One region of the Lysinibacillus sp. NPDC093210 genome, then DNA from elsewhere that is predicted to be linked to it. Evidence: riboswitches for the same ligand, from Rfam matches in the RefSeq annotation. Region 1 holds a riboswitch; the other holds the start of a gene.
The links. Region 1 has a riboswitch for S-adenosylmethionine ahead of ACIP9C_RS19410 (cyclase family protein). Riboswitches for the same ligand answer to the same signal wherever they lie in the genome.

Region 1 (4,415 bases):
TCTTTGATTTCGCCTTCTTTACATATTCCTTTAATAAATGGTGCTAAATCTTCTGGAATATCTACTTCGTCTGTAAATACGGTAATAATATTGATGCCCTGTATCTTCGTATGTATTTGCATTGATTGAATAATGTTATGCCAAGCTTCACGCTCTAAAAAGTGGAACAAGCCATGTGAAATAATACAATCATAGGATCGTTTAAACTCATATGTAGTAACATCTTGCACAATAGCGTGCAAGTTATGTAATTGATGCAACTCTTTGTATCTATTGATTTTAGCGATGCCTGCCTCCGAAATATCGATGGCTTCAACCTCAAACCCAAGCTGTGCTAAATAGACTGCGTGCCTACCATCACCACATCCTATATCTAAAATGCGTGCACCTGCTTGTAACCTATTTGCACATTCAACCACTTCCTCACTTGGTTTACCAAAAGCATAATGCGTATCTGCTAAGTAATCTTTCTCCCAAAACGGTTTCACTTTCTCATCTCCTCTCTAGACTAAGTATATCAAACGTGCTATGACCTAACTTCATCAAAGCACGCCGTCAATCTATTCCTTAATAATTATCATATCATTTTCATCGAATTCCCACATATCACCATGCGCAACTTCCCAATAAAAGCCGTTTGGATCTTGGAAATACCCGCTATAGCCTCCCCAAAACACTGTTTCAGGCTCCTTTACAATATTCGCCCCAGCTTTTTTTGCTAACAAAAATACTTCATCGACTTCTTCTTTAGACTTTCCATTATAGGCAAGTGTAATGCCATTAAAGCCATTACCTACAGCGGGTGGATTCGCTTCATCAATATCCTTTACTAAGCGCTCAATTGGGAATAAAGATATTTTTGTTCCTGCATTATTGAAAAAAATAACATCTGGATTTGTTTCATCCCCATAGACGACTACTTCAAAACCCAGCCCTTCACGATAAAATGCCAGCGATTCTACCATATTTTTTACTCCCAATGTAATTAAATTTAAACGGTTCATCCCATCTTCCCCCTTTTCTACATTATCTATTACTTATTCTACTATTTTAGTTAATTTCCCTTTATCTCCATGACCATGGTACACGCTCCATATAAAAGATGACCCTCAACACAAAACATAATGCCGCTACATAAGATACACTAAGATATTAGCTATGGATTGGAGGAATTCTGCTGTATTACAATCCTTATCCGTATTATGTTTATGTAAATCAATATCCAAATTGGGGCATTTCTAACACCCCTTTACTATATCATTTGCCCGGACAGCTTGCGATGCCCACATCTCCAAACCCTAATCCGTACCCGCCTATTAATACATTGAAGTTGAAGACATCTGCCAAACAAATTCAGCCAATTATGCAGCAGGCCCAATTACTGACAGAGAAAATTGAAGGGTCTGATCAATTTGCACATGATCTTAAGAATGCTGCACAGCTTTCCAAGCAAGATGAAGTGCAAAAACTCATTTCTTCAGCGGGTGTTACGGCGAAGTTTGAAGCGAAATATACGCCAGATAATATTCGAATTGTATTATCAGAAGGTGGGTGCTGTAGTATAGCGGTAATTTTATATTGGTGATGAAGAAGGCTTCTTATTTTTTATAACCATGCACTCCTATAGAACTTGTAAACTATTTTTGATTATGCTAAAGTATTTGGTATTACTATTTCTGAAAATTCATATATTTTTCTTATCAAGAGAGATGGAGGGATTGGCCCTATGAAGTCTCAGCAACCAGTCTTAGGCATGGTGCTAATTCCAATTTGCGAACTTCGCAAAAAGATGAGGAGACTGACTTCAGTTACACGAGAGTCCTCTTCTACAAGTAGGGCTCTTTTTTTATTTTGTTTTTAACTATTCATAGTAAAAGAAAGCAGGGAATAAAAATGACAAATGAACTTTTACAAGCATTGCAGCTATTAAAATCTAAGCAATGGGTCGACTTAACACACACATTCGGACCTAACTCGCCTCATTTCTTTATGTTTGAAGATGCCAAATTTAAAACGTTATTTTCGCATGATGACGGCTTCTTTGCACAACAATTTACGTTTCCTGGGCAATATGGAACACATATCGATCCACCTATCCACTTTGTTTCAGATACACGCTACTTAGACGAATTAGAATTAAAAGAACTTGTCCTACCGCTAATTGTTATTGATAAGTCTACGGAAGCTGAATCGGACAATGACTTCTCGTTAAGTGTACAAGATATTTTAGATTTCGAAGCAGAATATGGAGAAATTGAAGCAGGGACATTTGTTGCACTGCGAACTGATTGGAGTAAACGTTGGCCAGATAAGGATTTGTTCAATAATAAAGATAAAGACGGTCATAACCATATTCCAGGTTGGGGATTAGAAGCGTTGCAGTTTTTATTTACAGAACGGAACATCAATGCAATTGGTCATGAAACGTTCGATACGGATTCAGCGTCAGATTTCCGTAAAAACGGAACGCTGGATGGCGAATACTTTGTACTAGATCAGGATACATATCAAATTGAATTAATGACGAATCTAGATAAGCTACCAGCAAAAGGAGCAGTCATTTTCAATATTGTGCCAAAGCCTGAAAAAGCATCTGGATTCCCTGTACGTTCTTTTGCGATTTTGCCTTAAGTCAATACAAAATGGTCTGCCTCAAATGCCATATAAACATTTGCAGCAGACCTTCTTTTAACAGGCTGTATTCATTTAATAGTATTTCTTTTTTTAAATAAAAAGTACACAATCAGCATTAGTACTATAAATAACAATACTGCATATAGGCTGTATTGAGATAAATACATACCAACAAAACGCCACTTATTTCCTAGCACTTTCCCTAAAGTAATAAATGTGAAAGTCCATACGATTGCACCAGCATACGCATAAACAGCAAACTTTTTATAAGGATAATTATTAATTGCTGCAATATATGCTGTAAGATGACGAACGCCAGGTATAAAGTATCCAATTAATAATAGTACAGGCCCTATCTTTTCAAACAATTTTTTCGTAAACTCAATTTTTTGTGCAGTTATATGAATTTTCGGCCCATATTTTTGTAATAACGGCAAACCGAATCGACGACCAACAAAGTAGCTGAGGGTGATGCCTCCTGCAGCTCCCACCGCAGCACTTATTAATGCAGGAATATGCTCTAAATTTTCCCGATAAACATTATACCCTACATAGGTTAAAAAAATTTCGTCAGGAAGTGGCAGCCCGACAATCCCTCCAACTAGTATAAGAATAATCCCAAAATACCCGTAATGTTCAATAAGAGATTGCACGTGATGCACCATTTTTTACCCCACCTAAAGCCTTAATTTTCCCATTATCTCAGCTTAACATAAGCCTCTTAAAGTCAATTATTTCTAACAATCACTTTTGCATAGGTTTAATCATTATTACATGTATATCAATATTGTACAATCATCACTACTTTATTTTTGTTAAATTCAGTTTTCACAAAAAAACCTTTTTACCGTAGCTACGTATCTCTTTCAGCGCTAATTTCTATTTACGAGGACTCCATATCCCTTACTGTAGCTCACGTCAAAACGACTTATTTCGTTAGTCAGTGATGAGCTGACTAAAAAACCAAATACATACGACAATGGCAACTAGAACATCTACCACAATCATTATCTATAATTTATTCATACAATCTGATAACATTCCTGTCTATCCAGCAAAATATAATCAATGCTGCGCACATACTATGGCAAAAAGGCATCTATAGCTAGCTAATGTAGACTAGCAATCTTTAAATAAACAACAAAAAGAAAAAAGCAGAGAACATTCTCCCATAGACAAGATTACGATGGCGATATTATTCCATTCTTTATCATCTTTGTTACCTTAAATAAGCTGTAGTTTACGTAATGCATAATCTATACCACCTTCATCTGATTTCATCGTGATATAATCAGCGATATTTTTTACTGCGACACTGCCATTTCCCATCGCGATACCATATCCAACTTGCTTTAACATATTAATATCATTATCTCCATCTCCAAAAGCAATTGCGTCTTTCGGAAGTAGGTTGAAATATTTTAGTACTGCTTCAACAGCGATGGACTTTGATACATCGTCTTGTAGCACATTCATAATCGTCGGATGCCATCTTTCAAACTTTAAATTTGGAAATTGTGTTATGTACTTTTTCTCTTCTTGTTCGTTGATATATAAACACATTAAGTAAACTTCCTTACTTAAAATATTAGTAGTAGTAGGAGGATACTCATCTAAAGATAATGTCTCCTTCATTGCCTTTAGTGTTGCAGGATGGCGAACATTATTCATTGATAGTTGGTCAGTGAAAAATGACAGACTATCGTTATTGTCATCAGCAAAAGCTTTTACACTTTGTACGATTTCTTGTGCGATTGGAATGGTATGAATTATTCGATCAC
Region 2 (4,415 bases), on a different contig from region 1:
TTGTTACTGATGGAAAAAAAGTAACGTTAGGTTTTAAGGAATCAGATTTTGAACAAACGTGGAAATAACAGCTTTAATCCTTGTTTTTATGAAAGAAGTATGGCACACTGAAAGTGAATATATTACATATTTATGGAGGGGTTTTTGGCATGAGCACACCTAAAGACTTACGTTACTCTGAAGAACACGAATGGGTAAAATTAGAAGATGGTAAAGTACGTATCGGTATTTCACATTTCGCACAATCTGAATTAGGAGATATCGTTTTCGTTGAGCTTCCACAAGTTGGCGACGAAATTAAAACAGATGATCCATTTGGAAGCGTAGAATCAGTAAAAACTGTTTCTGAATTATACGCACCAATTTCAGGTACTGTAGTTGAAGTAAATGCAGATTTAGAAGATAGCCCTGAATTCGTAAACGTATCACCATATGAAAAAGCATGGATGATCGTTGTAGAGCCTGCTGATGCTTCAGAGATTGAAAGCCTTATGACTGCAGAACAATACGAAGAAATGATTGCAGAATAAACAAGCCTATAATAGAAAAACGTCGGCATACATACCGGCGTTTTTTATTATATAACACCAGTTATTAGTTGTTAATTTGATGTGTACAAAGCTTAACTCTGCAAGAGTAAACGATAGTACAGTGACTCACCAAAATGTTGTCCAAATTGCGAAGAGACATGTGGAAATGATTGTTAACATGCAGATCTATGCATCGTTTTGAATCCGGTAATTGCAATGAATTGTTGTAGTAGATAACTGTCTAAATGGGGGTGGCGTGATGTTCGAAGGGAAATGTTTAATCGTGGAAGGCCGTTCGGATAAGCTTCAAATAGAACCTATTTTGAGTGAAGATGTTACAATACTTTGTACAAATGGTACAATTGGTGTGCATCAATTAGAAGAATTACTCGACCCATATGAGGGCTGTGAGCTATATACATTTTTTGATGCAGATGCATCAGGAGATAAACTACGAGCATTAATGGACAGACATTATCCTGAGGCGGAGCATTTGCGGACAATGCCTACTTATAAAGAAGTAGAAACTACACCGAGGAAAGTGCTTGCGATGATTTTATTACGCGCGCATTTTTCCATTCATAATGAATATATTTTGTAAGGTTGCGTGAAAAATGGAAGAATGGTCAAAAGAGCAGTGGGAAATGGCTGTAAAATCAGGTGAAAAAACTGCCTTTTATTTATATACACCGATGTGTGGAACATGTGCAGTTGCATCTAAAATGATGGATATCATAGAACAGTTACTGCCGCAGTTAAAATTAGGTAAGGCAAATATAAATTTTTTAGAGCAAATAGCTTATGATTTTCAAATCGAAAGTGTACCTTGTTTACTCGTTAGCGATGGTGGAAAAGTTATAGAGAAGGTTTATGCATTTCAATCCGTACCGTTTTTATACGAATTGTTAAAAAAACCAATTGACTGAACTTTGCTAGCATGGTAAAGTAACAACTATATTAAAAACTATTAAATATATCGAACTCTTATAAAGAGCGGCGGAGGGAAGTGCCCTATGAAGCCCGGCAACCATCACATATGTGAAAAGGTGCCAAATCACTCAAAGATTTTTCTTTGAAAGATGAGAGAACGGTTTAGCGTATAAAGTACGTGACCCCTTCTACTTGTCTATGAGTGAAGGGGTTTTCTATATGAGAAAAGGAGTATTCGCTATGATACAGCTTCAAAATATTACGAAGAAATACAAAACCGCAAATGGCGAATTAACTGCTGTTAAAGATGTCAATCTTACGATTAACAAAGGTGAGATTTTTGGCATTATCGGCTATAGTGGCGCTGGTAAAAGTACGATGATTCGTTTATTAAACGGTTTAGAAAAGCCGACAACAGGTACGGTGAAGGTGAACAATCAAGAATTTTCATCTATTAAGGGTCAAAAGTTGCGTGATGCTAGACAAAAGGTAAGTATGATTTTCCAACATTTTAACTTACTTTGGTCAAGAACAGTTGCTGAAAATATCGCTTTTCCACTTGAAATTGCAGGTATAGCTAAGAGTGAGCGAGACGCACGTGTGAAAGAACTTATTGCGCTTGTTGGATTAGAAGGACGTGACAAGGCGTATCCATCACAGCTATCAGGCGGTCAAAAGCAACGTGTTGGTATAGCACGAGCGCTTGCCAATAATCCTGAAGTGTTGTTATGTGATGAGGCTACATCGGCACTCGATCCAGAAACAACAGATGCAATTCTTGATTTGCTTGTCGACATTAACGAACGATTAGGCTTAACAATTGTATTAATTACCCATGAAATGCATGTAATCCGCAAAATCTGTCATCGTGTAGCGGTAATGGAAGCTGGAGAAATTGTAGAGCGTGGGGAAGTATTACAAGTGTTCCAAGCACCACAAGCGGCGATTACTAAAAAATTCGTTTCTCAAATTACCGATACGAAGGAAACCCAGGAGACAGTTGCACAGCTTAGAGTAAATTATCCAACGGGCCACCTTGTTAAGCTTGTCTTTGTTGGTGAAAAAACAGAGCAGCCTGTTATATCGCATTTAGTAAAACAGTTTGATGTGGAAATTAGTATTGTCCATGGCAATATCTCGCAAACTAAAAATGGCGCATACGGTACTCTTATTGTGCAAATTGACGGCACGGATACAAATGTAGCAGCTGCACTAAATTATTTAAATACAGTTGAAGTACAAACGGAGGTGATTGCAAATGCTAACTAGTCTCTTTCCGAATGTCGACTGGGAAAAAATGTGGACAGCCACATATGAAACACTTTATATGACCACACTTTCAACAGTCGTAACATTTATACTTGGTTTAGCCATTGGCATAATCCTCTTTTTAACGAGTCCAAACCAATTATGGGCTAATAAAATCGTTAACTTTTTAACAGGATCGGTCGTTAATATATTCCGTTCGATTCCATTTATCGTGTTAATTATTTTACTAATACCATTTACGAAGTTTTTACTTGGGACAATTCGAGGAGCAAATGCAGCCCTACCAGCACTTATTATCGGTGCTGCACCATTCTATGCACGAATGGTATTAATTGCATTACGAGAAATTGATAAAGGCGTTATTGAAGCAGCACGCTCGATGGGTGCTAAAACGTCCACAATTATTTGGAAAGTACTAATTCCAGAATCATTACCAGCACTTATTTCTGGAGTTACCGTAACGGCTGTAGCACTCGTTGGGTATACGGCAATGGCTGGAATTATTGGTGCTGGCGGCCTAGGAAACTTAGCCTTTTTAGATGGCTTCCAACGTAATCGCCAAGATGTGACATTAATGGCAACTATTTTGATCTTAGTAGTCGTATTTATCATTCAATGGATTGGCGATATGATTACAACGAAAACTGACAAACGTTAAAAAGGTTAACCCGGTTTTTACCGCTAACATATTGTTTGAACAAATAAAGGGAGTGTATACAAATGAAGAAGTTATTAGCAGGATTATTTTTATCAGTACTTGTACTAGCTTTAGCAGCTTGTGGTGCTGGTAACAAAGACGAAGCAGGTTCAACATCTGGAGACAAGACAGACGACAGTGCAAAAACTGAAGAAAAAGTAACATTAAAAATAGGTGCTTCTAACACACCTCACGCAGTTATTTTGGAACAAGCAAAACCGATTTTAGCTAAAGAAGGTATTGATTTAGAAATTGAAACGTACCAAGATTACGTACTACCTAACCAAGATTTAGATTCAAAAACTATTGACGCGAATTATTTCCAACATATCCCTTATTTAGAATTGCAAATTAAAGATAATGGCTATGATTTCGTAAATGCTGGAGGCGTACACATCGAGCCAATCGGTATTTACTCTAAAAAATATAAAACTCTAGAAGACCTTCCTAAAGGTGCAACAATCTTATTATCGAACTCAGTTTCAGACCATGGCCGTATGTTGTCATTGTTAGAAGCAAAAGGCTTAATTAAATTAAAAGATGGTATCGACAAAACAGCAGCAGAAATTAAAGATATCGTCGATAATCCGAAAGACTTTAAATTCGATGCAAATACTGCACCAGAATTACTTGTTCAAATGTTTGAAAATGAAGAAGGCGATGCGGTTCTTATCAACTCTAACTATGCAATTGATAACGGCCTAAACCCAATTGAAGATGCAATTGCATTAGAAGATAAAGAATCTCCATATGTTAATATTATTGCGGTACGTGCTGGAGATGAAAATAAGCCGGAAATTAAAAAATTATTAGAAGTATTAAAATCTAAAGAAATCCAAGACTTCATCCTGAAGGAATGGAAAGGCGCAGTAGTACCAGTAAAATAGATTTTTCTAACACTATAGTACAAGCCATGAAAATGGTTTGTACTATTTTTTTTATGGGAAAAGATAAATAATGGTTTGAAATCCAATAATTAAATTATTTTA

Region 2: another riboswitch for S-adenosylmethionine. It lies ahead of ACIP9C_RS17775 (methionine ABC transporter ATP-binding protein); the one in region 1 lies ahead of ACIP9C_RS19410 (cyclase family protein).

The regions. Positions count from the first base shown of each region.
Region 1 is NZ_JBIVOE010000009.1:174,817-179,231, forward strand. It holds gene ACIP9C_RS19395 (methyltransferase domain-containing protein) at 1-488, opposite strand, end outside; gene ACIP9C_RS19400 (VOC family protein) at 561-1,004, opposite strand; gene ACIP9C_RS19405 (YuzC family spore coat inner layer protein) at 1,280-1,585, shown strand; SAM riboswitch class I at 1,695-1,796, shown strand; gene ACIP9C_RS19410 (cyclase family protein) at 1,894-2,631, shown strand; gene ACIP9C_RS19415 (DedA family protein) at 2,703-3,299, opposite strand; gene ACIP9C_RS19420 (Cof-type HAD-IIB family hydrolase) at 3,859-4,415, opposite strand, start outside.
Region 2 is NZ_JBIVOE010000008.1:78,232-82,646, reverse strand. It holds gene ACIP9C_RS17795 (arsenate reductase family protein) at 1-68, shown strand, start outside; gene gcvH (glycine cleavage system protein GcvH) at 150-530, shown strand; gene ACIP9C_RS17785 (toprim domain-containing protein) at 790-1,131, shown strand; gene ACIP9C_RS17780 (thioredoxin family protein) at 1,145-1,456, shown strand; SAM riboswitch class I at 1,512-1,616, shown strand; gene ACIP9C_RS17775 (methionine ABC transporter ATP-binding protein) at 1,701-2,729, shown strand; gene ACIP9C_RS17770 (methionine ABC transporter permease) at 2,719-3,387, shown strand; gene ACIP9C_RS17765 (MetQ/NlpA family ABC transporter substrate-binding protein) at 3,450-4,313, shown strand.